Regions from separate parts of the Erwinia persicina genome, predicted to be linked through region 1. Evidence: riboswitches for the same ligand, from Rfam matches in the RefSeq annotation. Region 1 holds a riboswitch; each other region holds the start of a gene.

What was found. Region 1 has a riboswitch for thiamine pyrophosphate ahead of K6L24_RS21650 (FAD-dependent oxidoreductase). Riboswitches for the same ligand answer to the same signal wherever they lie in the genome.
Region 2: another riboswitch for thiamine pyrophosphate. It lies ahead of K6L24_RS08565 (TenA family protein); the one in region 1 lies ahead of K6L24_RS21650 (FAD-dependent oxidoreductase).
Region 3: another riboswitch for thiamine pyrophosphate. It lies ahead of K6L24_RS08430 (TenA family protein); the one in region 1 lies ahead of K6L24_RS21650 (FAD-dependent oxidoreductase).
Region 4: another riboswitch for thiamine pyrophosphate. It lies ahead of thiM (hydroxyethylthiazole kinase); the one in region 1 lies ahead of K6L24_RS21650 (FAD-dependent oxidoreductase).

The regions. Positions count from the first base shown of each region.
Region 1 is NZ_CP082142.1:18,524-25,706, reverse strand. Features, by position in the region: gene zigA (zinc metallochaperone GTPase ZigA) at 1-926, opposite strand, end outside; gene K6L24_RS21665 (HesA/MoeB/ThiF family protein) at 1,207-2,172, opposite strand; gene K6L24_RS21660 (thiazole synthase) at 2,176-2,946, opposite strand; gene thiS (sulfur carrier protein ThiS) at 2,950-3,147, opposite strand; partial or broken gene K6L24_RS21650 (FAD-dependent oxidoreductase) at 3,144-4,075, opposite strand; TPP riboswitch at 4,230-4,351, opposite strand; gene K6L24_RS21645 (choline transporter) at 4,681-6,720, shown strand; partial or broken gene K6L24_RS21640 (DMT family transporter) at 6,803-7,183, opposite strand, start outside.
Region 2 is NZ_CP082141.1:1,914,699-1,921,881, reverse strand. Features, by position in the region: gene K6L24_RS08585 (MFS transporter) at 1-125, shown strand, start outside; gene K6L24_RS08580 (glycoside hydrolase family 32 protein) at 125-1,552, shown strand; gene K6L24_RS08575 (carbohydrate porin) at 1,631-2,983, shown strand; gene K6L24_RS08570 (LLM class flavin-dependent oxidoreductase) at 3,030-4,055, opposite strand; TPP riboswitch at 4,155-4,259, shown strand; gene K6L24_RS08565 (TenA family protein) at 4,324-5,013, shown strand; gene K6L24_RS08560 (ABC transporter ATP-binding protein) at 5,010-5,756, shown strand; gene K6L24_RS08555 (ABC transporter permease) at 5,753-6,505, shown strand; gene K6L24_RS08550 (ABC transporter substrate-binding protein) at 6,531-7,183, shown strand, end outside.
Region 3 is NZ_CP082141.1:1,887,723-1,894,905, reverse strand. Features, by position in the region: gene phnE (phosphonate ABC transporter, permease protein PhnE) at 1-439, opposite strand, end outside; gene phnD (phosphonate ABC transporter substrate-binding protein) at 503-1,426, opposite strand; gene phnC (phosphonate ABC transporter ATP-binding protein) at 1,465-2,313, opposite strand; gene K6L24_RS08440 (oxidoreductase) at 3,099-3,926, shown strand; gene K6L24_RS08435 (DUF4334 domain-containing protein) at 4,273-4,776, shown strand; gene K6L24_RS08430 (TenA family protein) at 4,952-5,590, opposite strand; TPP riboswitch at 5,626-5,741, opposite strand; gene phnN (ribose 1,5-bisphosphokinase) at 5,835-6,374, opposite strand; gene phnM (alpha-D-ribose 1-methylphosphonate 5-triphosphate diphosphatase) at 6,374-7,183, opposite strand, start outside.
Region 4 is NZ_CP082141.1:1,621,814-1,628,996, forward strand. Features, by position in the region: gene K6L24_RS07320 (AzlC family ABC transporter permease) at 1-216, opposite strand, end outside; gene K6L24_RS07325 (helix-turn-helix domain-containing protein) at 322-870, shown strand; gene K6L24_RS07330 (aldo/keto reductase family oxidoreductase) at 1,076-1,954, opposite strand; gene K6L24_RS07335 (AraC family transcriptional regulator) at 2,077-3,009, shown strand; TPP riboswitch at 3,101-3,197, shown strand; gene thiM (hydroxyethylthiazole kinase) at 3,233-4,021, shown strand; gene thiD (bifunctional hydroxymethylpyrimidine kinase/phosphomethylpyrimidine kinase) at 4,021-4,821, shown strand; gene K6L24_RS07350 (hypothetical protein) at 5,148-6,563, shown strand; gene fbaB (class I fructose-bisphosphate aldolase) at 6,769-7,183, shown strand, end outside.

The DNA of each region.
Region 1 (7,183 bases):
GCGTAGCCTGGCCTGGAAGCCAGCCAGAAATAACCTTTTGAGCGCACCACTCCGGGCAGCGATCCGGAGAATAACGCCCAGAAACGTTCAGGATGAAACGGGCGGCGTGCCCGCCAGACAAAGTGGCTGATACCATACTCTTCGGTTTCCGCTACGTGGCTGCCGCGCAACTCCTGCATCCAGCCAGGCGCCTGGGCCGCTTCAGCAAAGTCAAACAGGCCCGTATTCAGCACGTTGTTCAGCGGGACCTGGCCAAAGCGGGTGGTTTCAATACGTGCGCGGGGGTTCAGGCCATGGAGGATGGCGATCAGTCGCGCACGGTCTTCATAGCCAATTAAATCGGTTTTGTTCAGTACCAGCACATCGCAGAACTCGATCTGTTCGATAAGCAGATCGACCACTGAACGTTCATCCTTCTCTCCCAGTGACTCGCCGCGCGAGCGGATACTGTCGCGGGAGGTGTAATCCCGCAGGAAATTATAGCCGTCAACGACCGTGACCATGGTGTCCAGCCGCGCCACGGCTGACAGGCTTTCTCCGCTATCGTCCTCGAAGGTAAAGGTTTCCGCCACCGGCAACGGCTCGGAAATCCCGGTTGATTCGATCACCAGCTGGTCGAAGCGGCCTTCACGTGCCAGACGATTGACCTCCAACAGCAGATCCTCCCGCAGCGTACAGCAGATGCAGCCGTTGCTCATTTCGACCAGTTTTTCGTCGGTACGCGACAGTGCAGCCCCACCGTCACGGACCAGTGACGCGTCTATGTTCACTTCTGACATGTCATTAACGATCACCGCCACCCGGCGGCCTTCGCGGTTGTTCAGTATGTGATTGAGCAGCGTGGTTTTACCGGCTCCCAGGAAACCCGACAGCACCGTAACGGGCAGGCGGCTGTCGTTTATGGCTATCTTGGTGTTTTCTGACATACAGGTATCCTCTCAGACGTTGACAACGCGTTTCAGGCCCTCAGCAGGCTACCTGAAAATCAATATTGTTATGTTATAACATAACAATATTTGTTGTCATCCCTTACTTTTATCCGGGCCGCAATATCAGGCGTGACGCGGTATAAGGGTCATGCTGTGCTCACTCACCTCCGGCGCGCTGGCGTTGTTCGCATTCAATCCAGCACCTTTTTCCAGTGGTCCCCACTCAGGTCGGGTGGCGATTTTTTGTATGAAAACTACAGTTAATCGCCCTTTTTTCCTAACGATTTGCAGCAATAATCGCCAGCTGTGTGAAGCCCCGCTGTTCCAACGCCATCGCTGCTTTTGCCGCACGAATACCGGTGGCACATACCAGCACAATCCGGCGGTCGGCTGGTGGTTGCCAGCGGTCGATCTGCTCTGGCAGAATGCGCACAGCGCGATCGCTGATACTGCGAGGGGCTTCCTCTTCGCTGCGCAGTTCTACAATATAATCGCGGCTGGTCAGCAACGGCCTGTCAATAAAGGGGACGCCGGGTCTGTCTGGCTCATCTGCGCCGTCAAAGCGAAACTGCCGGAAGTGCCACGAACTGAAATCACAGTTAATCAGGCAGCCAAGCGGTGAGGGTGAAAATCCGAGCAGGATACTGAGTGCCATCTGAGCCTGAAGCGCGCCCAGCGTCGCCACCGCCGGCCCCATGACCCCGGCGGTATTGCAGTTCGCTGCGCTGCCTGGCAACTGCGGGAAAAGTGCACGGTAGCCGGGTGCTCCGCCGCAGAAGCCCCCCACGTAGCCCTGCCGTCCCAGCACAGAGGCGCTGACCAGCGGAATGCGACGCGGCAGGCAGGTGTCGGAGAGCAGATAAGTGACGGCGAAGTTATCGGCGGCATCAATAGCCAGATCAATGCCCTCCAGCGCCTCGGCGACCCGGCTTGCACTCAGCGCCAGTGGCCGTGCATCCACGACACACTCGGGGTTACGCCTGTAAAGGGCCTGCTGCGCGCAGACTGCTTTCAGATTGCCAATGTCCCCCATCCCGAAGAGCGTCTGGCGATGAAGATTGTGTTCCTCCACCCGATCGCCGTCATAAATCCGCAGGTAACCGACACCGGCCCCGGCCAGCAGCGGCAGCAGCGTGGCACCCAGTCCGCCCGCGCCCACTACCAGTACCCGCGCATGGTGCAGGGCCTGCTGCCCCGCATCGCCGATTTCCGGTAACATTGACTGTCGTTGATAGCGACTCATCGGCTACGGCTCCCGTGAGTGAAACTGCGCCATACCAAAAATCGGCGTCGAGGCGCTGGCCATATCGCGACGTTCGACCAGACCGGCCTGCCGGGCATCCCGTCCGGCCTGTATGGCAGCAGCAAAGGCCCCTGCCATTCGAACCGGATCCTGCGCTTTGGCAACAGCGGTATTCAGCAAAATACCGTCGAAACCCATCTCCATAGCCTCAGCCGCCTGACTGGGCGCACCAATCCCGGCGTCGATAATCAGCGGAATATCTTTAAACCAGGCGCGCATTGAGCGCAGCCCTTCTCTGTTACGCAGCCCCTGGCCGGACCCGATTGGCGCGCCCCACGGCATCAGCAGTTCACAGCCTGCTTCGATCAGTTTTTCACCCAGAATCAGGTCTTCTGTGGTGTAGGGAAACACCTGAAATCCGTCAGCGCAAAGGATACGCGCTGCCTCCACCAGGGCGAACGGGTCGGGTTGCAGCGTATCGGCATGACCGATCACCTCCAGCTTGATCCACCGCGTATCAAACAGCTCACGCGCCATATGGGCCGTGGTGACGGCCTCCTTCACGCTGTGACAGCCCGCCGTGTTCGGCAGAACCCGCTTATTCAGCCCGGTCAGCAGCTCACGAAAGGCGGTACCGTGGCTGCCTTCACGGCGCAGACTGACGGTGATAATTTCACTGCCGGAGGCCGCAAGCGCCTGCTGCAGGATCGCCGGAGAGGGGTACCCGGCGGTACCGAGCAGAAAACGTGACTGGGGTACAAAACCGTAAAACATCGTTTATCCTCCCTGCATGGGTGACAGGACTTCGAGTTCACAGCCTGGTGTGATCGGCTGCGTTTCATAGCGGGTGCGGGGCACGAACTGTCCATTTAACGCGCTGGCGACACAGCCTGCGTCAATCTGTTGTTCGCGCAGCAATTCCGCCAGGGTGCGGGCGGCAGTATCGACCGGCTGGCCGTTAAGCTGAATTTTCATATCAGGTTTTCCTGTATCAGTTGCTGCATCAGGTTTTCCGCCATCACTGGCGCGAGAAGAAAGCCGTGCCGGTACATGCCGTTAACGGACCAGACGCCGTTATGGCGATGAATGGCAGGGACATTATCAGCGTAAGCCGGTCGCAGCCCGGTGCCGCTTTCCAGCACTCTGGCTTCGGCCAGTGCCGGGTGGATGGCGTAAGCGGCACTTAACAACTCCATCATGGCGCGGGCGCTAATGGGGCTGTCATCATGGCTTTCCACCATGGTCGCCCCCAGCATAAAGCGCCCCCCCGTGCGCGGAACGAGGTAACAGGGAAAGCGGGGATGGAGCAAGCGGACGGGCCGGGAGAAGTGCACCTCATCGCTGTGCAGGATCAGCATTTCACCGCGAACGGCGCGCAGTCCCGGTTGTTCGTGGGCAGCGTGGATCCCCGGCAGTCAATAACCGTGCCGCCGGGCTTGTCCTGATGGAAGTCAACGCCGTGTTGAAGCAGGCTGGCCCGCAGTTGCTGCAGCGCGCTGCGCGGGTCGAGATGGGCCTCGCCGGCAAAGAACAGCCCGCGGGCAAAGCGCCCTTCCAGGGCGGGTTCCAGCGTGACCGGTTCCACCCACTGATGGGCGTGCGTCATGCGCGAAAAACGGGTGAGTTCAGGCGCGTCGCGCGGGGGAGCGACCACCAGGGTGCCCTGATGCTCCACGCCTTTGACACGCGCAGCCCACCACGGGGCAGACCGCTGGCCCAGCTCAACAACCTCCGCCGGGGCGCTTTCGCCTTCGCACCAGGGGGCCAGCATTCCGCCTGCCCAGTGGGATGCCGCATCATGCTGCGGTGAAGTGATCACCTCCACGGCCTGGCCGTGCTCTGCCAGCATCGTGGCGATGCACAGCCCGGCCACGCCGTCACCGATCACAGACCAGCGGCTCATGAGGTAAGGATCCTGACAGGGAGAAGGGGTGTTACCAATAGCGTCACGTTAGCCTCTCAAAACTTGATGAGACCCGTGATAAGGATAAGGAAAAAGGCGGAGGCGGAATAAACACAGGCCTGCGCGCGGGTACGCTGGGTGGCCGGCTGGCCCGTCATCAGGGTACGCGTCTTCCTACGCCAGTATCAACTGGGTCAGGTTCTAAGGGTCGCTACGCCGCGATAAATCGCTCATTAGCCTCTCAGTCTCTCTGGCGAGACTCCCCTGACAGGAACCAGTTGTATTTTACCGGGTGGGAATCGTCAAGCGATATGCGGTTTTAATGGGGAAAAAGACGGCATTTTGAGACGCTGAAATTTTTTTTAATTGAATGCTCAATCAATAAAAACTATCATTCGTGCTTCTGTTTACACAAAATTTACTTTCCGGAGGCGATTTGAGTCAAGAGTTATAACGATTAATCAATAAATTACACTAATATTCATCCTGATGGTTCTCCCAGTGTAATTAGCGGATATACGGCGGATTTTACCCAGTATGCGCTAATGCGCGCTTCGCAGAGCGGACTTCAGGTTCTTTCCCTGATCATTTTTTGCGGAGACATTATGCCGACGACTGAAATACCAGGAAAGCCTCAAAAAGATCGTATCAACCCCGTGGTTTTCTACACCTCAGCAGTACTGATTCTGCTGTTCTCCATGACGACTATTCTGTTCACTGATTTTTCCGATCGCTGGATCAATCGTACCCTCGACTGGGTATCCAACACCTTCGGCTGGTATTACCTGCTGGCCGCCACGCTGTATATCGTGTTCGTTATCTTTATGGCCTGTTCCCGCTTTGGTTCCATTAAGCTCGGCCCTGAGCAGTCCAAGCCCGAGTTCAGCCTGATGAGCTGGGCAGCCATGCTGTTTGCTGCCGGTATCGGTATCGATCTGATGTTTTTCTCGGTCGCCGAGCCGGTCACACAGTATATGATGCCGCCAGAGGGCCAGGGACAGACGATGGAAGCCGCGCGTCAGGCGATGGTCTGGACGCTGTTCCACTACGGTCTGACCGGCTGGTCCATGTATGCCCTGATGGGCATCGCCCTGGGTTACTTCAGCTACCGCTACGGCCTGCCTCTGACCATTCGTTCGGCCCTGTACCCTATTTTCGGTAAACGTATCAACGGGCCAATCGGTCATACCGTGGACATCGCCGCCGTACTCGGGACGATTTTTGGTATTGCCACCACATTGGGCATCGGCGTTGTGCAGCTGAACTATGGCCTGAAGGTGCTGTTTGATGTACCGGAAGGGCTGACGGCGCAGGCCGGGCTGATCGTGCTGTCGGTCATCATGGCCACTATCTCGGTCACCTCTGGCGTGAATAAGGGCATTCGCTTCCTGTCAGAGCTCAACGTGCTGCTGGCCTTTGGTCTGATCCTGTTTGTGCTGTTCGTCGGTGATACCAGCTTCCTGCTGAACGCGCTGGTGCTCAACGTCGGGGATTACATCAACCGCTTTATGGGCATGACGCTGAACAGTTTTGCTTTCGATCGTCCAACTGAATGGATGAACAACTGGACGCTGTTCTTCTGGGCCTGGTGGGTCGCCTGGTCACCGTTTGTTGGCCTGTTCCTGGCGCGTATTTCCCGCGGCCGTACTATCCGCCAGTTTGTGGTAGGGACGCTGACCATTCCATTTATCTTTACCCTGCTGTGGCTGTCGATCTTTGGTAACAGCGCCCTATACGAGATTATTCACGGCAATATGGCCTTCGCTGAAGAAACCATGGCGCACCCGGAGCGCGGCTTCTACAGTCTGCTGGCACAGTATCCTGGCTTTACTTTCAGCGCCTCAGTGGCCACCATCACCGGCCTGCTGTTCTATGTCACTTCCGCAGACTCTGGTTCCCTGGTGCTGGGCAACTTTACCTCGCGTCTGGCGGACATCAACAATGATGCGCCAAACTGGCTGCGTATCTTCTGGTCAGTCACCATTGGCGTCCTGACGCTGGGAATGCTGATGGTTAACGGCGTGACGGCGCTGCAGAAGACCACGGTGATCATGGGACTGCCGTTCAGCTTTGTGATCTTCTTTGTGATGGCCGGTCTGTATAAATCGCTGCGGGTGGAAGATCATCGTCGGGCCAGTGCCACGGTGAACACGCCACCGGTAGCGGTATCGCGTGACGATCGCCTGAACTGGAAACAGCGCATTTCACGCGTGATGAACTATCCGGGAACGACCCACACCCGCAAAATGTTGGATAACGTCTGTCGTCCGGCAATGGAAGAAGTCGGGCTTGAGCTGGAACGTCGTGGTGCCAAAGTGCAGGTGAATGAGCTGCCGGCGGTGGAGGATGAGCGTCTGAACCATCTGGAACTGCTGGTTGATATGGCGGATGAGCAGAGCTTCCTCTATCAGATATGGCCTCAGCGTTACTCGGTACCGGCCTTCACCTACCGGGCGCGCAGTGGCAAATCGGATTACTTCCGTCTGGAAACCTTCCTGCTGGAGGGTACGCAGGGGAACGATTTGATGGACTACACCAAAGAGCAGATCATCAATGACATTCTCGACCAGTATGAGCGTCACCTGACCTTCCTGCATATTCACCGGGAAGCACCGGGTAATTCGATGCCCTTCCCCGAAGCATAAACCCTTAAAAAAACCAGACTCCGGTCTGGTTTTTTTTTGCTCAGAAAACCGTGACGTTCTCCTTATTATTGTGGAAGGGTGCTCAGGCGAAACGTTTCGCGCCGGCAACACAGAGAATAATTGCCGCCGCACTGACCACCATACTCAGGGCAACCGGCTCGTGAAGGAACAGCGCGCAGAGCAACAGACCAAAAAACGGCTGTAGCAGCTGGAGCTGTCCGACCCCGGCGATGCCACCCAGCGCCAGCCCGCGATACCAGAAAATAAAACCAATCAGCATACTGAACAGTGAGACATAGCCAAGGCTGAACCAGGCGGGCGCGCTGATCCCCTGCCAGCTGTGCGGCAGAGTCATCAGGCCCGTCACCACCATGACCGGTAGCGACAGCAGCAGCGACCAGCTGATCACCTGCCAGCCGCCCAGCCGGCGCGACAGTTCTGCCCCTTCCGCATAGCCCAGTCC
Region 2 (7,183 bases), on a different replicon from region 1:
TCATGGGGCTGATGGTGTTCTGCACCACCTTTTTCTCCGTCTTTCTGCTGCGTAATCAGAAATCCTTATCAGAAGGCGCGCCTCCGGCCCCTTCTTCCCTCTCACCACTCAAGAGTGAACAGTGATGACATTTCGACTTGAAGATGCTGAACAGGCGCTGATCCGCCAGCGCGACCAGATTACCCTCCGCTGGTATCCCCGCTATCATCTTGCTCCCCAGGCGGGATGGATGAACGACCCGAACGGGCTGGTGTGGTTTGACGGCTGGTATCACGCCTTTTATCAGCATCATCCCTACTCCACGCAGTGGGGGCCGATGCACTGGGGTCACGCCCGCAGCCTTGATATGGTCAACTGGGAGCACCTGCCCGTCGCCCTGGCACCAGAAGGGCCGGAAGATAAAGACGGCTGTTTTTCTGGTTCAGCAGTGGTCAACGGGGATGAGCTGGCGCTGGTTTACACCGGCCATAAATTTCACGGCGACCCGTCCAGTGACGATAACCTTTACCAGGTGCAGTGTCTCGCCACCAGCCGGGATGGCATCCATTTCAGCCGACAGGGTCAGGTGCTGGACACCCCTGCCGGGCTGCATCACTTCCGCGATCCTAAAGTGTGGCGGGAAGGACGGCACTGGTACATGGTGGTCGGTGCCCGTGAAGCGCATACCGGGCAGGTCAGGCTTTACCGCTCTGACGATCTGCACCGCTGGGAAGATGCCGGGATACTGGCTGAGGCCCCGCCGCACCTCGGCTTTATGTGGGAGTGCCCGGACTTCTTCACTCTGGCAGGCAAACAGATCCTGCTGATGTCTCCCCAGGGCATCCAGGCCCGGGGCTATGACCACCGCAACCTGTTCCAGAGTGGCTATATTGTCGGCCACTGGCAGCCAGGGACCGACTTTACCCAAGAGGGTGACTTCACCGAACTGGATCGCGGCCATGATTTTTATGCCCCGCAGACCTTTGTCACACCGGACGGCCGCCGGATGGTGATGGCGTGGATGAACACCTGGGAATCAGCGATGCCAGAGCAGCAGGACGGCTGGTGCGGCATGCTTACCCTGCCCCGGGAGCTCACCCTGACGGCCGATCATCGTCTGCAGATGACCCCGGCGCGAGAGGTGGAATGCCTGCGCCAGAGCTGGCATCCGTGGCCTGCCGGGAGGCTGAAAAACCAGCAGCAGTGCGTCATGGAAAATTGTGAAACCAGTGAGGTGCTCGTCAGCTGGAACCGGGCCACCAGCGATGCGGAACAGTACGGCATCAGCCTGTCAGACGGTCTGCGCCTGTATGTTGACAACCAGTCCCAGCGCCTGGTGCTGGCACGTCACTATCCGCTCTGCGGTCTGAGTGGCGAACGCAGCGTCGCGCTCCCTGCCGGGGATACGCTCTCCCTGCGCATCTTCTTTGACCGCTCCTCGGTGGAAGTGTTTGTCAACGATGGCGAAGCCTGCCTGACCAGCCGTATTTTCCCCGGGCAGCGTCAGCTGTCGCTGTTTGCCTGGTCCGGCAGCGCGGACGTCACCGCGTGCGGAGCCTGGGACTTAGCCTGACGCACTGCCCTGCGGCTCACCCGTGACCGCGGGTGAGCCTTTTGCCTCCCTACAAAATAATGTGCAAGGAATTTATCGATGAAAATAGCCGTCGGGATGATGCTGTGCGCCGGGATCTTTCCGGTCACCCTGTTTGCTGAAAGTACCTTAAGCGTTGAACAGCGTTTTCTATTACTCGAAGCGCGTTTGAAAAATGCAGAAAAACGCGCCGACCGGGCAGAAGCGGAAATGGTGAAATTAAAACAGAACACCCGGGGGGATAACGCCACCACTCCCCACGCGGCCACCACGCCTCCCCTCGCCGTGAGCCTGAACACCCCGACGGAACTGCGTTTTTATGGCGATGTGGAATTTAATGCCGACGCGGCCAGCCGCACGGGCAGCCTGACATCGTTAAAAACCAGCAGCAATAAAAGCTGGGCTCCCGGCAGTAAAGAACGCTGGGATATTAACGGCCGCATATTATTAGGCGTGGAGGGGATCCGCCAGGGTTCTGCAGGGAAATATGCCGGATTCAACGTTCAGCCGCTGGCCGATATTCGCGGGAAAATGAATCTGGACGATGCGGCTTTCTTTTTCGGTCAGAAAGACAGCTGGCAGGTGAAGACCGGGCGGTTTGAAGCCTGGGATATGTTTCCCCTCAATCAGGACACCTTTATCGAATACTCGGGCAATACCGCTAACGATCTGTACAGCGACGGCTACGGCTATATCTATATGATGAAGGAGGCGCGCGGCCGCAGTAACAGCGGCGGTAACCTGCTGCTGAGTCAAACCTGGGATAAGTGGTACGTTGAAGTGAACACCCTGATTGAGGATGGCAGCGCGCTGTATGTGGATCAGCGTTATCACGGCCGCACGATGGAAAACCAGAAAAATGTGATGTACGTGCGCCCGGTTGTGGCATGGCGATCCGATATCTGGTCCGTCGCCGCCGCCATGGAAAGCAATATCGTGAATAACGCCTATGGCTATACCGACCGCGAAGGCCGCTGGCGCGATCAGTCGGAGCGCACCGGCTACGGGCTGACCATGACGTGGAATACGTTAAAGAACAACCCGCAGAATGGCACCGTGGTGAACGTGAATACGGCCTATATGGATGCCCGGGAGGAAACCGATTTTAGCGCCGGGATTAATGCTCTCTGGCATCGTGTCGAACTGGGCTATATCTACGCCCATAATAATATCGCGGAATTCTCAGCGTCCGGTGTCAGTGAGGAGTGTACCGCTGACTGCGCTATCTTCCAGCCGGGGCGCTACGACATTCATACCCTGCATACCTCCTGGCAGCTTCCCGATATCCTCGATATGCCCAACTTCACGGTCTATCTTGGCGGTTACGCGTCATGGCTGAATGCCGCCGATGACGATCGGGGAAATCATCAGCCACGTTATGGCGCACGCGTGCGGGCGAAATACCTCTTTTAACACTGACGTCACCGCCAGGCAGGCCTGGCGGTTCCCCAGCCCCCGGTTAGTTACGCCATCCCAGCCCTGGCGCCACATGCTTAAGGATCGCTTCAATGGTGTGCGCGCAGTAATCCACCCCCAGCTGATTCGGCACGGTGAGCAGCAGCGTGTCGGCTTCGGCAATCGCTTCATCCTGCGCCAGCTGTTCAATCAGCCGGTCCGGTTCTGCGGCGTAGCTGCGGCCAAAAATCGCCCGGGTTTTCTCATCAAGATAGCCCACCTTGTCCCCCTCTTTGCCGCTGTTGCCAAAGTAGGCACGGTCCCTGTCATTCACCAGCGCAAAGATACTGCGGCTCACCGAGACACGTGGCGTGCGCAGGTGTCCGGCGGCTTTCCAGGCATCCCGGTAGGCGCGGATCTGAGCCGCCTGCTGAATGTGGAAGGGTTCACCCGTCTCATCGTCTTTCAGCGTTGAGCTTTGCAGGTTCATGCCCAGCTTTGCCGCCCACACCGCCGTGGCATTGGAACCGGCCCCCCACCAGATACGGTCACGCAGCCCTTCAGAGAACGGCTCCACGCGCAGCATCCCAGGGGGATTGGGGAACATCGGCTGCGGGTTTGGTCTGGCAAAGCCTTCGCCGCGCAGCACATCCAGCAGCACCTCGGTGTGATGACGCGCCATATCCGATTCATTTTCCCCTTCTGCGGGCTGATAGCCGAAATAGCGCCAGCCGTCGATCACCTGCTCCGGCGAGCCACGGCTGATGCCGAGCTGCAGACGCCCCCCGGAGATCAGGTCAGCGGAACCGGCGTCTTCCGCCATATACATCGGGTTTTCATAGCGCATATCGATCACCCCGGTGCCAATCTCAATGCGCCGGGTTTTCGCCCCGACGGCGGCCAGCAGCGGGAAGGGGGAACTTAACTGACGGGCGAAGTGGTGGACGCGAAAATACGCGCCGTCTGCACCGAGCTCTTCCGCCGCCACGGCCAGGTCGATAGACTGTAACAGGGCGTCAGCGGCTGAACGGGTGCCGGACTGCGGGGACGGTGTCCAGTGACCGAATGACAGGAATCCAATACTTTTCATAGGGTTTCTCAACAGGATAAAACGAATCAATTCAGTATAAGTACGCGCTATCTCGCCACCTGGCAAGGATTGCTATCCAAAATGAATTATCGTATAACAATTCACTCCGAGGGGTGTCCTGTATGGGCTGAGATGGCGTAATAAGCCGAACCCTTTGAACCTGATCTGGGTCATGCCAGCGAAGGGACGGGTAGGCATTATTCTCGCCTGATCACACCTCCGCGCACCTGGATCGCCACTTAAATGAGGGGATTCTGTGTCGAACACCATTGAGCCTGTCGATTTCAGCCACGGCCTGTACGGACGTTTACGCCAGCAGGCGGGGAACGACTGGCAGGACTATGTGGCGCATCCGTTTATTCAGCAACTTTCACGCGGTACGCTGCCCGAAACCGCCTTTCGCCGCTATCTGACCCAGGATTACCTGTTTCTGATCCACTTTGCCCGTGCCTGGGCGCTGCTGGTCAGCAAGCTGCGCACGCTGCCGGAGATGCGTGCCGCTACCGCTTCGCTCAATGCCATTGTCAGCGAACTGCCGCTGCACGTCCGCTACTGCGAGAGCTGGGGGCTGAACGAGGCACAGATGGCTGCTGAACCGGAGGCGGCAGAAACCATGAATTACACCCGCTACGTGCTGGATATCGGTCACTCAGGGGACGCGCTGGATCTGCTGGCCGCCCTGCTCCCCTGTGTGGCAGGGTATGCCGAAATCGGCCTGGGCCTGCTGGCCTCTCCCAGGACGGTGCTGGCTGGCAGCCCTTACGCTTCCTGGATCCGCAACTATGCGGACCCGGACTACCTCACCGGGGTGCGTGCCGCCCTTGCACTGCTGGAAACGGTCGGCCAGCAGCGGGGAGCCGAAAGCCGCTTCCCTGCCCTGTCCGAGATTTTTACCACCGCTACCCGCCTGGAGTCGGCTTTCTGGCAGATGGGACTCAACGCGGTAGCGACCCCATGACCGCCCATTCCGCTTCGCCACCGCCGGGCATCGCGGTTCGCCATCTGACGCTGCGCTTCGGCCCGCGCCCGCTCTTCAGCGATCTCAGCGTGGATATTCCCGCCGGGCGTTTTGTCGCGCTGCTGGGGGCCAGCGGCTGCGGCAAAACCAGCCTGCTGAAGATCATTGCCGGGCTGCTTCCGCCCGACGCCGGTTCGGTCTGCGGCAGCGACGGCCTGCCGCTGGCCGGGCGCATCGCCTGGATGGGTCAGAAAGATCTGCTTTATCCGTGGCTGTCGATCCGCGACAACGTCACCCTCGGCGCGCGGCTGCGCCGGGAGCCCGCCGATACTGACCGGGCTGACCACCTGCTGGCGCGCGTCGGACTGCACGACTATGCCGGCCTTCGTCCCGCCGCCCTCTCCGGCGGCATGCGCCAGCGTGCGGCCATCGCCCGCACCCTGTATGAGAACCGCCCCGTTGTGCTGATGGACGAACCCTTCTCTGCGCTCGACACGCTGACGCGGGCGAAGATCCAGACGCTGGCCGCTGAGGTGCTGGCGGACCGCACCGTACTGCTGATCACCCACGACCCGATGGAAGCCTGCCGCCTGAGCCACCATCTGCTGGTGCTCTTCGGGCACCCTGCGGCCATCGACGACACTCATACCATTGGCGGTCTGCCGCCGCGCGCGCCGGATGATGCTCACCTGCTGAAAAGCCAGGGGGCGCTGTTACAACAGTTGCTGAGGGCGGCAGGATGAGGGCCAGCCTGGCAGGTCACGCTCGCGGGCTGATGATTTTTGTGGGGCTGATCCTGCTGTGGTGGCTGTTCACCCTGAGTGCCATTCCCGCGTTTTTGCTGCCCTCACCCATCGCGGTAGCCAGTGCGCTGTGGCAGGGGGGCGCCTTTCTCGCTTATCACAGCCTGATCACCGCATCGGAAGTGCTGGCCGGGCTGGTGCTGGGCGTGTTGCTGGGGTCACTGCTGGCCATCCTGATGATCGTCTCCCCCCGTCTGCAGCGCTGGCTGATGCCGGTGGTGCTGACCAGCCAGGCCATTCCGGTATTTGCACTGGCCCCGCTGCTGGTTCTGTGGTTTGGCTTTGGCATCAGCGCCAAAGTGGCGATGGCGGTGCTGGTGATTTTTTTCCCGGTCACGTCGACCCTGTTTGACGGGCTCAGGCGGGTCAATCAGGACTATCTCGACCTGGCCCGCACCATGGGGGCCTCTGGCTGGGCCCAGCTGCGCCACGTCCGCCTGATGGCGGCGTTACCGGCATTCGGTTCCGGCCTGCGGATGGCCGCCGCCGTGGCACCGATTGGCGCAATTATCGGGGAATGGGTCGGGTCCGCCGGAGGGCTGGGCTTCGTTATGCTGAACGCCAACGCGCGCATGCAGACGGACCAGTGTTTTGCCGCATTGTTTATTCTGGTGCTGATGACCGTCTTACTCTGGATGGCCGTCGACACCCTGCTCCACCGCCTGATTAACTGGGCACCTGAATCATGATGATAACCTCTGGAAGGAAGATAAAATGATCAAGAACATCTGCGCCGGACTGCTGTTAAGCGGGGTCTGCAGCAGTGCGTCAATGGCTGGCGAGAAACTGACGCTGGTGCTCGACTGGTATATTAATCCGGATCATGCGCCGATTATGGTGGCAGAGCAGATCGGGGCCTTTAAGGCCGAGGGACTGGATGTGACGATTATCCCGCCTTCCGATCCGTCGCTGCCGCCACGCATGGTGGCCGCCAGACAGGCGGACCTTGCCATCACCTATCAGCCCCAGCTGCATTTCTTCGCCGATGATGGCCTGCCGCTGGTCCGCGTGGGAACGCTGATTAATACGCCGCTGAATACCGTTATCACCCTGGATAAGCGCATTACCTCCCCGTCAGGGCTGAAAGGCAAGACCGTCGGTTATTCGGTCAGTGGTATTGAACAGGTGACGCTGAGCACCATGATGAAGCATCAGAAACTCAGTCTGAAAGAGATAAAGATGATTAACGTTAACTTCCAGCTGACCAGCGCCCTGCTGGCCGGGCAGGTGGATGCGGTGATCGGCGGTTACCGCAATATTGAAGCGGAGGAGCTGAGATTACAGGGTAAAGATCCGGTGGTGCTCAACGTCGAGGATTACGGCGTACCGGCTTATGACGAGCTGGTGATTGTCGCCAACCGCGACAG
Region 3 (7,183 bases), on a different replicon from region 1:
ACGCCAGCTCCGGCATGGTGCGCAGAAAAGCCACGGCGGTGCGTATGGCGAAACTGACGCCCCGCGGCGTTTGCGTGTTGCTGGCAGCAAAAAAGGCCAGCACGCCGGCAATCATCACCGACACCAGCGTGGCGGCCAGCGCCAGCTGCAGCGTTTCCCAGATCAGCGGCAGCTGGATATGCAGGCGGTAGCCCCAGTAGGCAAATGAACCTTCCGTATGACTGTCGGCAAACAGCTGGGAAACGTGCAGCACCGGCACGGTTTCAGCCAGATAATCAAAGAAGTTCGGCAGCGACACCCAGATGGTGTGCAGATTAAATTCAGCCAGATGGCCGGAGGCGAGATACAGCACCAGCAGCGTCAGTGACCACAGCAGCGTATCGCGCTTTTGCCTGCCGCGAACCTGCTGGTAATAGCGTTCAAAATCGGGATGTGTCATGCGGATACCGGCGTCAAGGGCCGTCAGACGACGGCCCTGATCAGTGGAGAAATAAGCAGAGGATTAACGGGCTTTGGTCAGCGCACGTTTCATATCAATAATCGCCTGATAGTCGGCGACGGTGGCCGGGCCGATATGCTGCGCACCGCCAACGGCTTTAACAAAGCAGCTGTGGTGTTCGGTATCCAGCTTTTTGATGGCGGTGATCAGCTTCGCCTTGAAATCAGCCGGCAGTTTGTTGCTGACCAGTATCGGCCCGTTCGGGATCAGCGGTGACTGCCAGATAATACGAATTTTCTTCATCAGGTCCGGGTTACCGGCGCGGATCATGCGGGTGAACGCGCCGCTGGTGTAACCGGTGTTGTAATCCCCGATCATCGAAGCCCAGGTCACAGCCCCGTCAAACTGGCCGTTCAGCACGCCCAGCACATCCTGCTCATGGCCGCCGGAGAAGGTGACGCTGGAGAAGTGGCCGTTATATTTATCGTCCACCGTGCCGCCGAACTCTTTCTTAAAGCTTTCATTGGGGATCAGGAAGCCGGAAGTGGAATCCGGATCCGCCATACCGAAGGATTTGCCTTTCAGGTCAGCCAGCGTTTTGTACGGGCTGTCGGCTTTGACCACCACCACCGAGTGGTAGCCGCGTGATTTATCCGCGTCATCCACGACGATGCCGACCACGTCGACCGCCTTAGGATCGTTAATGTACACCGAGGCATAAGACGAGGGTGACATACTCAGCACCATATCGACCTTGCCGCCAATCAACCCCTGGATCACGCCTGAGTAATCAGACGAGTTACGCAGTTTGGTATCCACGTTCAGCTCTTTGTCGAAGAAGTCTTTCACGCACTGGTTATCACCAATCTGCTGCGTGGCATTCTGACCGCCGAGGATACCTAAGTTCAGTTCTTTTGGTGCATCGGCGGCGTTAACGCTGGCTGCCATAACACTACTGATTACCGCTGCGAGAATGATTTTTTTCATTGCTGAGTTCCGTGTCCCATAAAAGTAGTATTGCCCGGTCAGGCCTGGAGGTCTTCGTTACGTTGAGAAATGTCGTCGCCGTAAAGCACGTGCAGCAGATCGTCCGTCAGCTCCGCGGGGTGCCCGTCAAACACAATACGGCCCTTAGCAATGCCGATGGCGCGCGTGCAGTACTCCTTCACCAGCTCTACCGAGTGCAGGTTGACCATCACGCTGATCCCGTTGTGACTCACCTGGCGCAGCACATCCATAATGCGTCGGGTGTTTTTCGGGTCGAGGGAGGCCACCGGCTCATCGGCCAGTAAAATTTTTGGGTTCTGCATCAGCGCACGGCAGATAGCCACCCGCTGCATCTGCCCGCCGGAGAGATTTTCCGCACGCTGTAACGCCTGGGGCAGCATATTCAGCCACTCCAGCAGGCCAATGGCGCGGGCGCGGTCTGCGTCGGGGAAGATTTTAAAGAAGGATTTCAGGGTCGACGTCTGGCTCAGGCGGCCCAGCAGAACATTGGTCAGCACATCCAGCCGCGGTACCAGGCAGAAGTCCTGGAAAATCATGCCGCATTCGCTGCGCCACTGGCGCATCTGCCGGGTATTCAGCTCAACGATGTTCTGCTGCTGCCCATTTTCATGGAAGTTGAGGATCTCGCCTTCGCTGGCCGGGATGGTGCCATTGAGCACGTGCAAAAGGGTCGATTTGCCTGCGCCGCTGCGGCCAATGACGGCCACCAGTTCCCCGCCATGCAGGTCAAAATTAATATCCTGCAGGACGCGACTCTGCGTGCCGTAAGATTTGCCTAATCCCTTTACCGCCAGCACTTTCGGGCGCAGAGCAGCCTGCGGCACCGTCTGCTGCTCGGAAGCAATCTTCAATAATGCCTGTGCCATATGTCTACCGTCGTCAGGTTGCGCGTGATTCGCTGTGGCCCTATTAACTATGCTGACGGTGAAACTTTAATGACAGGGGGGTGATGGAAAAATGACAGGCTTCTTATCACTTTCACTATGATGTGTTGCGTCCTGCACGCGAAAGCAGAAGTCAGGTTTAATCATTAATAAAGGAAAGTAAAGAGTTTCACTACTGGCATTCCAGATAAATATCACCATACTCTCAACAAAATGGGAACGACTTAAACCGGTTAAAATAAGCTTTTAGTAACACTATTTCCGCAACTGTCACTACAAACTAAACACGCGCCCCGAAAGCCACATTAAATCAGGAGGAACAGGTAGTGGATACTCAGAGCGAATGCGGCAGCGCGAGTTCTACCGATAAAGGTTTAATTCAGATTTTGAACTTATCAGTATGTCAGTGAATGTGTTTTTGACCTCCCGTATGTTTCCACTGGGAAGAAGCTCATCATTGTTCTGATACAGCCTGACCTTGCGACTACAAGGGCCAATAAAAAAGACCTGCATCTTTTTCACCCTCCTTTTATTCCACTTTTCGTTACGCATGAATCATCCGGCATTCAGATCCCGGATTATCAGGCAATAATTAAACAGAATCAGGCTATCTGACGCTGTTTAAAGCCTATTATAATAGACTGAAGCCGAATCGTCAGCAGTATATAACCTTATGCTTTTCATGCGATATTGCAGAGAGACATAGATATATTGTCTGCACGATTTCCCTATGTCTGTATTCCATGAATAGTTAAAAGGTGCTGTCTATGAGCAAAGTTTGGTTTATCACCGGAGCAACACGCGGAATTGGCGCCGATATTGCCAAAGCCGCCCTGGCTGCGGGTGACAAAGTCGTTGCCACTGGTCGCCAGAAAGAAAGCGTAACCCGAGCTCTTGGTTCATCAGAACATTTACTGGCACTCAGCCTTGACGTAACTGATGAGCAACAGGCACAGGCTACTGTACAGGCGGCAATCAGCCATTTTAAGCAGATTGATATCGTGGTTAATAATGCCGGGTTTGCCGTTCTGGGTGCGCTGGAAGAGACGACAAATGCGGAAGTTCGTCGTCAGTTTGATACTAATGTATTTGGCCTGTTAAACGTAACCCGCGCCGTTTTGCCCGTGATGCGTGCCCGAAAAAGTGGCCATATTTTTAACCTTTCATCACTGGCAGGTTTTTATGGTGATGCCGGAGTTTCAAGCTATTGTGGCACTAAATTTGCCGTTGAGGGCATATCCGAAAGCCTGGCGAAAGAGGTTGCGCCACTGGGGATTCATGTAACCATTGTTGAACCGGGTTATTTCCGAACCGAGTTTTTGACTGAGAACTCTGTCGTTTACACAGATAATATTATTGCTGCGTATGATGCAACGTCTGGTGAAACCCGTCGGGCAACCAGAGCCGTTGACGGCAAACAGGCTAACGACCCTAAGAAGCTGGCGCAAGCTTTACTCAGACTAGCTAATGAACAGCAACCACCATTGCGTTTCACCGCGGGTGCTGATGCAACCGAGATATATGATCGTGTCCTGGTGGAAAAAAAGCATGAACTTGATTTGTGGCGGACACTTTCTGATTCACTTGCTTTTTAAATGATGCGTTTTGTTTCACAACCACTTATATAATATTATTTTTATCACTGCGGGTAACTTAACGATGACCACTCGGAATATCACTGGCAGTGATTACTCCGGAGATCAGTGACTATATTGAATTGTTAGTTTTATTTATTAATGCAGATTATGCAAGGCACTTAAAACTGTCCCCAACAGGGTACTTATTTTTCGCCTGCACCTGATAAGCACTCAAACCTGGCATAGGCTTGTACCGACATTAATAATTCACTAATTGTTATATCATGTGACAATATATATTACATATTACGTTCTTTCATCGGTATATCTGTTGCTATCTCTACAATACAAACAGGATTAAATTATGAACGCAAAAGTAAAATTTGACGCTTTTAAAGCACAAAGAGTATTCAGCTCAGATCAGGTATTGTTGGATTTTTTTGACTCATTACCCCCCGTCAGTGTTGATGAAATTCAATCAATATGGGCCGGAGGAGACTTTGATACCGGTCACTGGGCCACCCGCTCCCTTGATGAAGTAAAATGGTTCGGGAAATGGTTCCGTAGTGCTTCAGATGCCATGCCCCTGGTCTGCTATGATGACAAAGGCAATCTGTACTCTAATAAAATGATGAAGGGAGAGGCTTCTCTCTGGCAAATTGACTTTCGTGGGAAAATCTCAGCAACGATGGTCTACGATGGCGTACCAATCTTTGACCACTTCCGTAAAGTGGATGATGACACATTATTGGGGATCATGGATGGTAAATCCTTCGAAGGAGCACCAGACATTGTTCAGGATGGCCATTATTATTTCTTCTATTTAGAAAGAATTGACAAAATGCCCGCCCCATTTATTGACGCTTAAAACGATTCAACCTGTCCGTTGATACAGCACTGAGCGATACATAATAATTTCTCAGTCTGTGGCTTACCGTAGTGAATGGGGGAAAGAGCACCCCCGTTTTTTCTGATTTTTCCTGCCATAACAGCAGAATCGTTCCCTCCTGTCCTGCCACATTCTCTTTTCAGCAGATTTAATCTTATTGATACACTGCATCAAAAAATGCCAGTTCCAGCCTGACTGCACGCTGGAAAAAATCCTCGCACAACGACCGTTGTTCAGGCCCGACGCGATCCAGTTCGTGGCGTAAAAAGGCGACAAATTCGCAAAAATCAGGGTTATTGTGCAGGGTAATCCACTCAGCATGAACGAAACTGGCAGGCAGCATTTCTGGTGCCTGTGACGCCCAGTCAAGATACAACCACTCGGCTACATTCAGAACCGTCAGGATGGCAGCATAGGAACGGGTGGCGGCAGCTTCAAGCATAATCGCTTTGAATCCTACCGTCGGTGCCGTGTCAGACTGCACATTGCGCTGCTGCTCACTGACGCCCAATGCCGCAAATGCGCGAAGAAAATAGGTATTCTCTTCGGATGACACCATACCGGCGCAGCGGCCAAAACACAGGCGCGCGGCAGGCGTGTCGGCGCAGGCAATAGCAGATCCGACTAAGGTCAAAAAACTGTCGAGAAAACGATAATCCTGCACCAGGTAGTTGATCATCACCTGGTGGTTAATGCTGCCGTCATACAGCTCCCGGACAAAACGATGCGTGACGGCCTGTGACCATTGTGACTGACTCAGGGTACGGAGGGTATCGGTAAATCGGCTGGTCATTGGGTAGTCCTTTTAGCAGAGACTACCGGCAAAAGTCAGGTAAGCTGCCCCATCCCTCCGCCGGTATGATCCGGATCAGGTATTAAGGGTCATCGTGCTGTAGCATTAACGATTTCTCAGCCAGCTGTGCCTGGCTCCCCCTGGAGACTCAATTAAGTCAGGAAATTATGGGGCCGTCAATATTGCTGATGACGCTTAAAGTGAGAGCCAGCGCCGGATCGCGGGTCGACCGAAAACGTCGCCCCTACGCAATGTGCTCGGCTAATAATGCCGAAAAACCCTGTAATGTCTCGCCCAGCGGCCCGTCATTATTCAGCGTGATACACCCTGCTGCCACCGGTTCCGCTGCACGTTTCAGCCGCTGTTCAATGGCGGCCTCATCCTCGCGCCCGCGCTGGCGCAGGCGGCTGGCCAGCACCTCAGGCGATACCTGCAAACAGACTGCCAGCAGCTGTTCACCGTAGCGCTGCCGCGCAGCCTGAAGATGCAGGCGTGAACCGTTGACCACGACGTCCAGCCCGGCCGCCAGCCAGCGGTCGATTTCAATGCCGAGCGCATAGGAGTACTGATGCGCCTGCCAGTCGAGAGCAAACAGGCCATGCGCACGCCGCCGCCGGAACTCCTGCTCGCTGAGGGCGACGTGATTCTCCCCCCCGGCGCTGGCACTGCGGGTAATATAGCGATGCGCGACAATGACCCGCTCCGGTGCGCACTCGCGCAGGGCCAGCAGCAGGCTGTCTTTACCGGAGCCCGAAGGCCCCATCAGCCAGATCAGCCGCCCCATCAGAACACCGGCCTGCCCTGCGCCCAGACGCGGGAAACGTACACCTGTTCACGGTGCTGACGCACCAGCACCAGATCGGCACGTTTGCCCTCACCGATCGTGCCGCGATCGTCAAGGCCGATGGCGCGGGCAGGATTACGCGTGACCAGCGCCACGGCCTGAGGGAGCGTCATGCTGTTGTTTTCATCACGGGCCAGACGGAATGCCGCATCCAGCAGGCTGGCCGGATAGTAGTCAGAGGAGAGGATATCCAGCAGATCGATCTGCGCCAGCGCGCTGGCCGCCACGTTGCCAGAGTGCGAGCCGCCACGCACAATATTTGGCGCACCCATCAGTACCTGCAGGCCCAGCTCGCGCGAAGCGCGTGCGGCTTCTTCGGTGGTCGGGAACTCCGCGATCACACTACCGACCCCTTTCGACTCCACGACGTGCTCATACGTCGCATCATCATGGCTGGCCAGTGGAATATGATACTGACGGCACCAGGCGGATATGGCCTCGCGGTTCGGGGCTGACCAGCGGGCGGCCAGCCGCAGCTGATCGGCCTCATAGGCATCAAGCTGGAGATCGCTGAGCTGATACTTGCCGCCAAAATAGGTGCGCCATGCCGCCAGCGACACGTACTGACGCTGGCCCGGAGAGTGATCCATCAGCGACACCAGCGACAGCACCGGATTGCACATCAGCTGTTCAAACAGCGGCAGCGTGGAATCATTCGGCAGCTCACAGCGCAGGTGCAGGCGATGTTCTGCGCGGTTCAGGCCGTGCTTCTGGCTGTGGCGGATCGCATCGATCATCTTGTTCAGATT
Region 4 (7,183 bases), on a different replicon from region 1:
CGCCAGGGGATTACCGCCTCCCGCGACAATAGCAATAAACATAAACTCCGAGGCGCCGGCCAGCACAAACAGGCTGGAGAACAGCGGAACCCAGAGCGGGAAACCATAGGCGGTGGCCAGCGAGCCATACGAAATACCCACCACCCCGACCGCCAGGCAGATCAGATAGATGCCTTTACGTGTGTCCGGGCTGAGTGAAGAAAAATGACGGGTCATCATAAACTTTTACCATAACGAACGAAGTTTCCATTATAATGAACGCAGTGCAGAAAGAGATCAACCCGAACGTAACGTTCGATTTAGCGAACGATAAGGCAAAAAATGACCCAGCCCATTGCAGTAATTGCAGAAAGTTTGATCCGGGAGCGTACGCTGACCGGGCTGTCCCTGGCGGAAGTCGCCAGACGGGCAGGTATTGCAAAATCAACGCTGTCCCAGTTAGAGGCGGGGAACGGTAATCCCAGCATTGAAACGCTCTGGGCGCTGTGCGTGGCGCTGAATATCCCTTTTGCCAGACTGCTGGAGCCTGAGCTGCCTAAAACCCAGGTGATCCGGCGCGGTGAAGGACCGAAAGTCGTCGCCGGGGAAGCGAACTATCAGGCGATCCTGCTGGCCAGCTGCCCGCCGGGTGCGCGGCGTGATATCTACCTGCTGATGGCCCAGCCCGGCGCTGACCGCCTTTCACAGCCGCATCCGCCAGGTTCGGTGGAGCATATTATTGTCACGCAGGGACGGGCGCTGGTGGGGCTGAAGGAGGAAGCTGAAGAACTGGCTCCGGGAGATTACATCTGCTATCCGGCCGATCGCGAGCATATCTTCAGGGCGCTGGAGCCCGACACGCTGGCGCTGCTGGTGGCCGAGCAGGGATAGTGGCCTTTTTATGCAGCGGTAATACTTATTATTTCCATGTCCTGAAACAGCGCGTCCCTCCCGCCTTCTGCGTGTTGAGGGGAAATAACGAATGACAGCGCTACGTCCGCTGTTCACTCGCTACTGAGCGTGAGTCCTGCCTCCTTTGCCTGCCCTCATTGTCTGTCCTGTTCCTGATCAGGCCGCCCCGAAAGAGGGTGAGGCTTTATAATGTATTGCTTCCGGTAATGCCGTTCAGTGCATTCAGGGCGTCATCCGGCAGGTGGAGTGACGCCGCTGCCAGGTTTTCCTGCAGGTGGGCAACGGATGATGTGCCCGGGATCAGCAGGATGTTAGGTGAACGGTGAAGAAGCCAGGCCAGGGCGATCTGCATGGGGGTGGCGTTGAGCTGTTCGGCAACGCGGGTCAGCGTAGCAGACTGAAGCGGATTAAACCCGTTAAGCGGGAAGAACGGCACATAGGCAATCCCTTCCCGGGCCAGCGCATCAATCAGCGCATCATCGGTGCGGTGTGCCAGGTTGTAATGATTCTGAACGCAGACGATTTCGCAGATTGCGCGTCCTTCGGCAATCTGCGCCGGGGTGACGTTGCTCAGACCAATATGCTTAATCAGCCCCTGCTGCTGCAGGGCGGCCAGCGCCGTCAGCGGTGCTTCAATGGAACCTTCCTGTGGCTGGGCGGTATTAAACATGATCCTGAGGTTCACCACATCCAGCTGTGCCAGCCCCAGGTTTCGCAGGTTGTCATGGACGGCATTGACCAGCTCCCCGGGGGACATGGCCGGGATCCAGCCGCCTTTTTTATCTCTCAGCGCCCCAATTTTGGTCACCAGCGTGAGGTCGTCAGGATAGGGCGCGAGTGCCTCGTTGATCAGTTTGTTGGTGATATGCGGGCCGTAAAAATCACTGGTATCAATATGATTGACGCCGGCCGCCACTGCCGCCCTGAGAACCGCCAGCGCGCGGTCAGGATCGTTGGGCGGGCCAAAAACGCCGGGGCCTGCCAGCTGCATTGCGCCATAGCCCAGTCGTTTTACCTGACGCGAACCCAGAGAGAAGAGGCCGGATGTACGGATGTTGTGCATAGTTATTTCCTGAAGGAGAGGTGGGATAACACGGAACAGCGAGGTTTTATCTTAAGCCCGCGCATCACGTCCTATCCATGCTATAAAGTCCGTATTATCTTTTTAATCGTCCAAAATTAATCATGGATCCTCTTTCTGATATTCTCGCGTTACTCAAGCCACAGCAGTATGTTTCCGGCGTCCTCGACGTGGGCGGTGACTGGGCGGTGCGTTTTCCACCTAACGCGGGCATCAAATGTTATTCAATGGTGTCGGGCGGCTGCTGGCTGTCCGTCGAAGGGGAGACTGACCCGGTACGATTGTCGGCGGGGGACTGCTTCCTGCTTCCTACCGGACGTCCCTTTGTTATGGCCAGCGACCTGTCACACCCGGCGACAGACTGGGCGGTGGTGTTTGCCGGCCCGCGCGCCGGCGGGGTGATCCGTCACAACGGCGGGGGAGACTGCCTGATGACCGGCAGCCGCTTCTTCCTGGACGACCCCCACGCCACGATTCTGCTGACCATGCTGCCTGCGGTGATCCATCTGCGGGCGGAAAATGACCAGGCGACCCTGCGCTGGCTGGTTGCGCAGATGATGGCCGAGCTGGATGAACAGCGTCCGGGACATGCCCTGATCGCTGAACATCTGGCGCATATGATACTGATACAGGCGCTGCGGCAGCATATGGAGTCGGGTGGTAAAGGGGACGCCGTGGGCTGGCTGTATGCCCTGGCCGATCACCAGCTGGGTGCGGCGCTGCAGGCCATGCACGCCGATCCGGCTTATCGCTGGACGTTACCATCGCTGGCACAGCGTGCCGGTATGTCCCGCTCGGCCTTTGCGCTGAAGTTTAAAACTAAGGTCGGGTCGTCAACGATGGATTATCTGACCCGCTGGCGCATGCTGCTGGCCGGAGACAAACTGCTGAACACCGACCTGCCCATTTCTGCGCTTGCGCCCTCGCTGGGCTATGAGTCCGAAAGTGCCTTCAGTACCGCCTTTAAACGCACGATGGGCTGTTCGCCGCGTGACTATGTGCGGCGTCATTCCCCGCCGGGGGGCCGATCGCGCTGAAGATACCCTGATGACCGACGGCAGGGCAGCACGGCCCGGGGCTTGCCAATACTCTGCCACTTCCTTATGCTGGCACCGACTGTAAAAAATCATCACTGACTCGGGGTGCCCTTCTGCGTGAAGGCTGAGAAATACCCGTATAACCTGATCTGGATAATGCCAGCGTAGGGAAGTCAGATGCCCGACCGGCATCGCCTTCTTGATCGCCGGTTGGGAGCGAAGAATGATCCAACCTCAAGACCTCAGCCATGCCGATATGGCGCATTCCCTGCGGCTGTATCGTCAGCATTCCCCTCTGACCCACTGTATGACCAATGATGTGGTACAGGCCTTTACGGCTAACGTGCTGCTGGCGCTGGGGGCTTCCCCGGCAATGGTGATCGATCCGCAGGAGGCGGCACAGTTCAGCCCTGTTGCCGATGCCCTGCTGGTGAATGTCGGTACGCTGACCCGCAGCCGCAGCGAAGCGATGCTGGCGGCCATTAATGCCGCCAGGCAGGTCGGGCGTCCCTGGACGTTAGATCCGGTAGCCGTTGGCGCACTGGACTTCCGCACGGCCTTCTGCCAGCAGACGCTGGGACTGAAACCGGCCGCTGTCCGGGGTAACGCTTCCGAAATCATGGCGCTGGCCAGGCAGAGCGTCAGCGGCCGGGGCGTCGACAGCCGGCACGCCTCCACGGCGGCGCTGCAGGCGGCTGTTTCGCTGGCGCAGGAGACAGGCGCGATTGTGGCCGTCACCGGTGAAACCGATTTTATTACCGACGGCCTCCGTACCCTGAGCGTGGGCGGCGGCGACCCGCTGATGACGCGGGTGGTAGGGACCGGCTGTGCGCTGTCGGCGGTCGTGGCCGGCTTTGCCGCACTGCCGGGCGACCGCCTCACACATGTGGCCAGCGCCTGCCGCGTGGTGTCGCTGGCCGGCGAGCGTGCGGCTGCAGCGGTGGACGGGCCAGGCAGTTTCATTCCGGCCTTTCTTGATGCCCTGTACCGGCTGAACCCGGAGGTGCAGTGATGAAAAGGATTAACGCGCTGACAATTGCCGGTACCGACCCCAGCGGTGGGGCAGGGATCCAGGCTGATCTGAAAGCATTCTCCGCGCTGGGTGCGTATGGCACCAGCGTGATCACCGCGCTGGTGGCGCAGAACACCACCGGCGTGCAGTCGATCTGCCGCGTTGAGCCGGCGTTTGTTGCCGCGCAGCTGGATTCCGTTTTGTCGGACGTGCGCATCGATACGATTAAAATTGGCATGCTGTCAGAAAGTGCCATCGTTGAGGTGGTGTCCGGGCGGCTGAAACAGACCCGCGTTCCCTGGGTGGTGCTGGATACGGTGATGCTGGCCAAAAGCGGCGATCCGCTGCTGTCGCCCGAGGCGGTGAGTACGCTACGGGATCGACTGCTGCCGCAGGTTTCACTGATTACACCTAACCTGCCGGAGGCCGCCGCACTGCTGGGATGTGCGCAGGCGCGCAACGAGGAGGAGATGCGCGAGCAGGGACGGGCGCTGCTGGCCCTCGGCTGCCAGGCTGTGCTGATGAAAGGCGGTCATCTCAGCGAGTCGGAAAGCCCGGACTGGCTGTTCACCCGTGAGGGAGAACAGCGCTTTACTGCGCCACGGGTGAACACCCGTAACACGCATGGCACCGGCTGTTCACTCTCGGCGGCGCTGGCCGCGCTGCGCCCGCGCCACGATGACTGGCCCACGACCGTTCAGGCGGCCCGGCACTGGCTGCAGGGCGCACTGGAGCAGGCGGACTCGCTGGAAGTGGGACACGGGCAGGGGCCGGTACATCATTTTCATCAGTGGTGGTAAGCGGTAAAACCCGGGTTCCAGGGGAAGATTTGTTGAAAACAGATCTTTCCCCTTCATCGGTTGGCGAAGGCAGGGCAGTTTTCAGTCCACAGCGGGTATCAGGACCGTGATGACGAGGCCTGCGCGAGGCCTCTTTGGCCGGTCTGGTTTGCTCAGACGTGACCGATGAAAAAACTGATAATTCATCCGAGGGCTTGCTTCCTCTTCGGCTACTAATACCATCGCCAGAGGAAGGGGGAGAAAAGCCCTTTACATTCACCATTCAGCCGCGAGCATTGTGATAGATTTGGCAAACGCATAATCAGTTCTTACCGCAGAGGTGTGCTTTGCATCCTGAATCCGTGTTCCTTAGCCAGTTTAAAGCGATCTCACAGCAACTGATGATCGATCCTCGTGAGAAAATTAATCAACTGGCTCTTCTTTTATCAGAGAATAGTATATTTCTGGATGAAAGTAGCGAAACGATTGATATGATTAACGCCATTTCTCATTCGATTGAGAGTGACTTCACAATAGCTTCTTTACAGGCGATTGAAAAAAGTAACTTCTGTTTCTGGCAAAAGCTATTACTCAATAAGAAGATGGATATTTTCTTTTTCGGTGATGAACGTCATGCTGCTTTCTTTTTTGACATTCTTGATAAAGAAAAGGTCGGCAACCTTTTTTATATCAACGTGACTGCCGGAGGGGAGATGGATACCGAAGCCTTCCTGTCCCCGTTACAAGAAAGCTGTCATCCGGTAATCATTTATGACCATGGGGCTGATGCGGTAAAGAGTCTCCCTGAAACCCAGGGGGTAATGTTGATGGCTGATTTTCAGCAGGTGATGGTATTAAAGGCACTGCCTTTCTCTGTTGAGCATGATCCCTTCATCGCTTTTCTGCAGCATAAACATAATATGATGCTGGCAAAGAAGCCGCCTACGCTCGTGTTGGGGAACTCTTATGGCTATTATGCTTTACCAGCAAACTGTCTGAACAAGGCGGTTAACCTGTCAATGCATAGTCTGGATCTTCGACAAGCACACACCATGATTCAACATTATTCTGAAAGTAAAAAAATCAAATCAATCGTGCTGGCCTGTGGTTATTTCGATCTTTTTTACGAGTTATATAAAACGCGTGAGAAAGAAAACGTGCGCGTGGTACATATCATGAGTCATTATAATCATAAAAATAATATTATCCCTGATAATGATATTTCAACTAAATACCTGCATCATTCTGATGAAAGTCTGCTGGCTCATTTTTTACCCGTGCTGAAGTCCAGCGATCGCCTGACGGAATTTAATTACGCACTGGATGATGCAGTCAGTCTCGCCAGCACCAGTGAGAACCTCGAAAAGCAGATTAATCAGGCATCTTCTATTGCCTGTGAATTGTATGAAACCACGTCTGAAACTCGTGCGGCCTTGCACAGTAAGCTTTATAAATACAAGGAAAGTAAAAATATTAATTCAAGATTGATCGCAGAGATGCGTGATCTGGCGAAAGATAAAGGTATTCGCATTCACTATGTTATTCCTCCTTTTCCAGAAAAGTACGTTGAATCTGTTCAACCCGCGATGATCGCTGAAACCCGGGCTTTCCTGAAAAGTATGGAAACTTATCATTTCAGCTATCATGATTTTAATGAGGATAAAAGCTTTATCCGCACGGATTTTCGTGATGGCGATCACCTTAATTATCATGGGGCGGTTAAATTTGTAAAAGCGCTGAAGAAGAAAGGGCTGGTGTTGTAAACCTCACGACGTTAGCTCAACGATGTCCCGGACAGCTTACCCCGATGCACGCTCATGACACCCGCGCTTTTTTGTGCGGATCGTTCTGAAAAATGGAGTCAGCAATTTGCCTTAGTGCCGGTTTTGGGTTCACCCTGTTGAGGTCAGAAAAACTGACCCGCGGGCCGTGGCAGCATGGCCCCGACACCACTTAACAGGAGTTATCATGACGGACATCGTTCAGTTATTGGGCAAAGAAGCGGATTCTCTTTTGCAACATCGCTGCATGACTATTCCAGCGGACAACCTCTACCTGCCGGGAGCGGATTATGTCGATCGGGTGATGGTCGATAACAATCGTCCCCCGGCCGTACTGCGCAATATGCAAACCCTGTACAACACCGGACGTTTAGCCGGGACAGGTTACCTCTCTATCCTTCCGGTCGATCAGGGTGTTGAGCATTCCGCCGGCGCCTCCTTTGCGGCGAATCCGCTCTACTTCGATCCGAAAAACATCGTCGAACTGGCCATTGAGGCAGGCTGTAACTGTGTTGCGTCGACTTATGGCGTGCTGGCCTCAGTGTCGCGGCGCTACGCACATCGCATTCCTTTTATGGTCAAACTCAACCATAACGAAACCC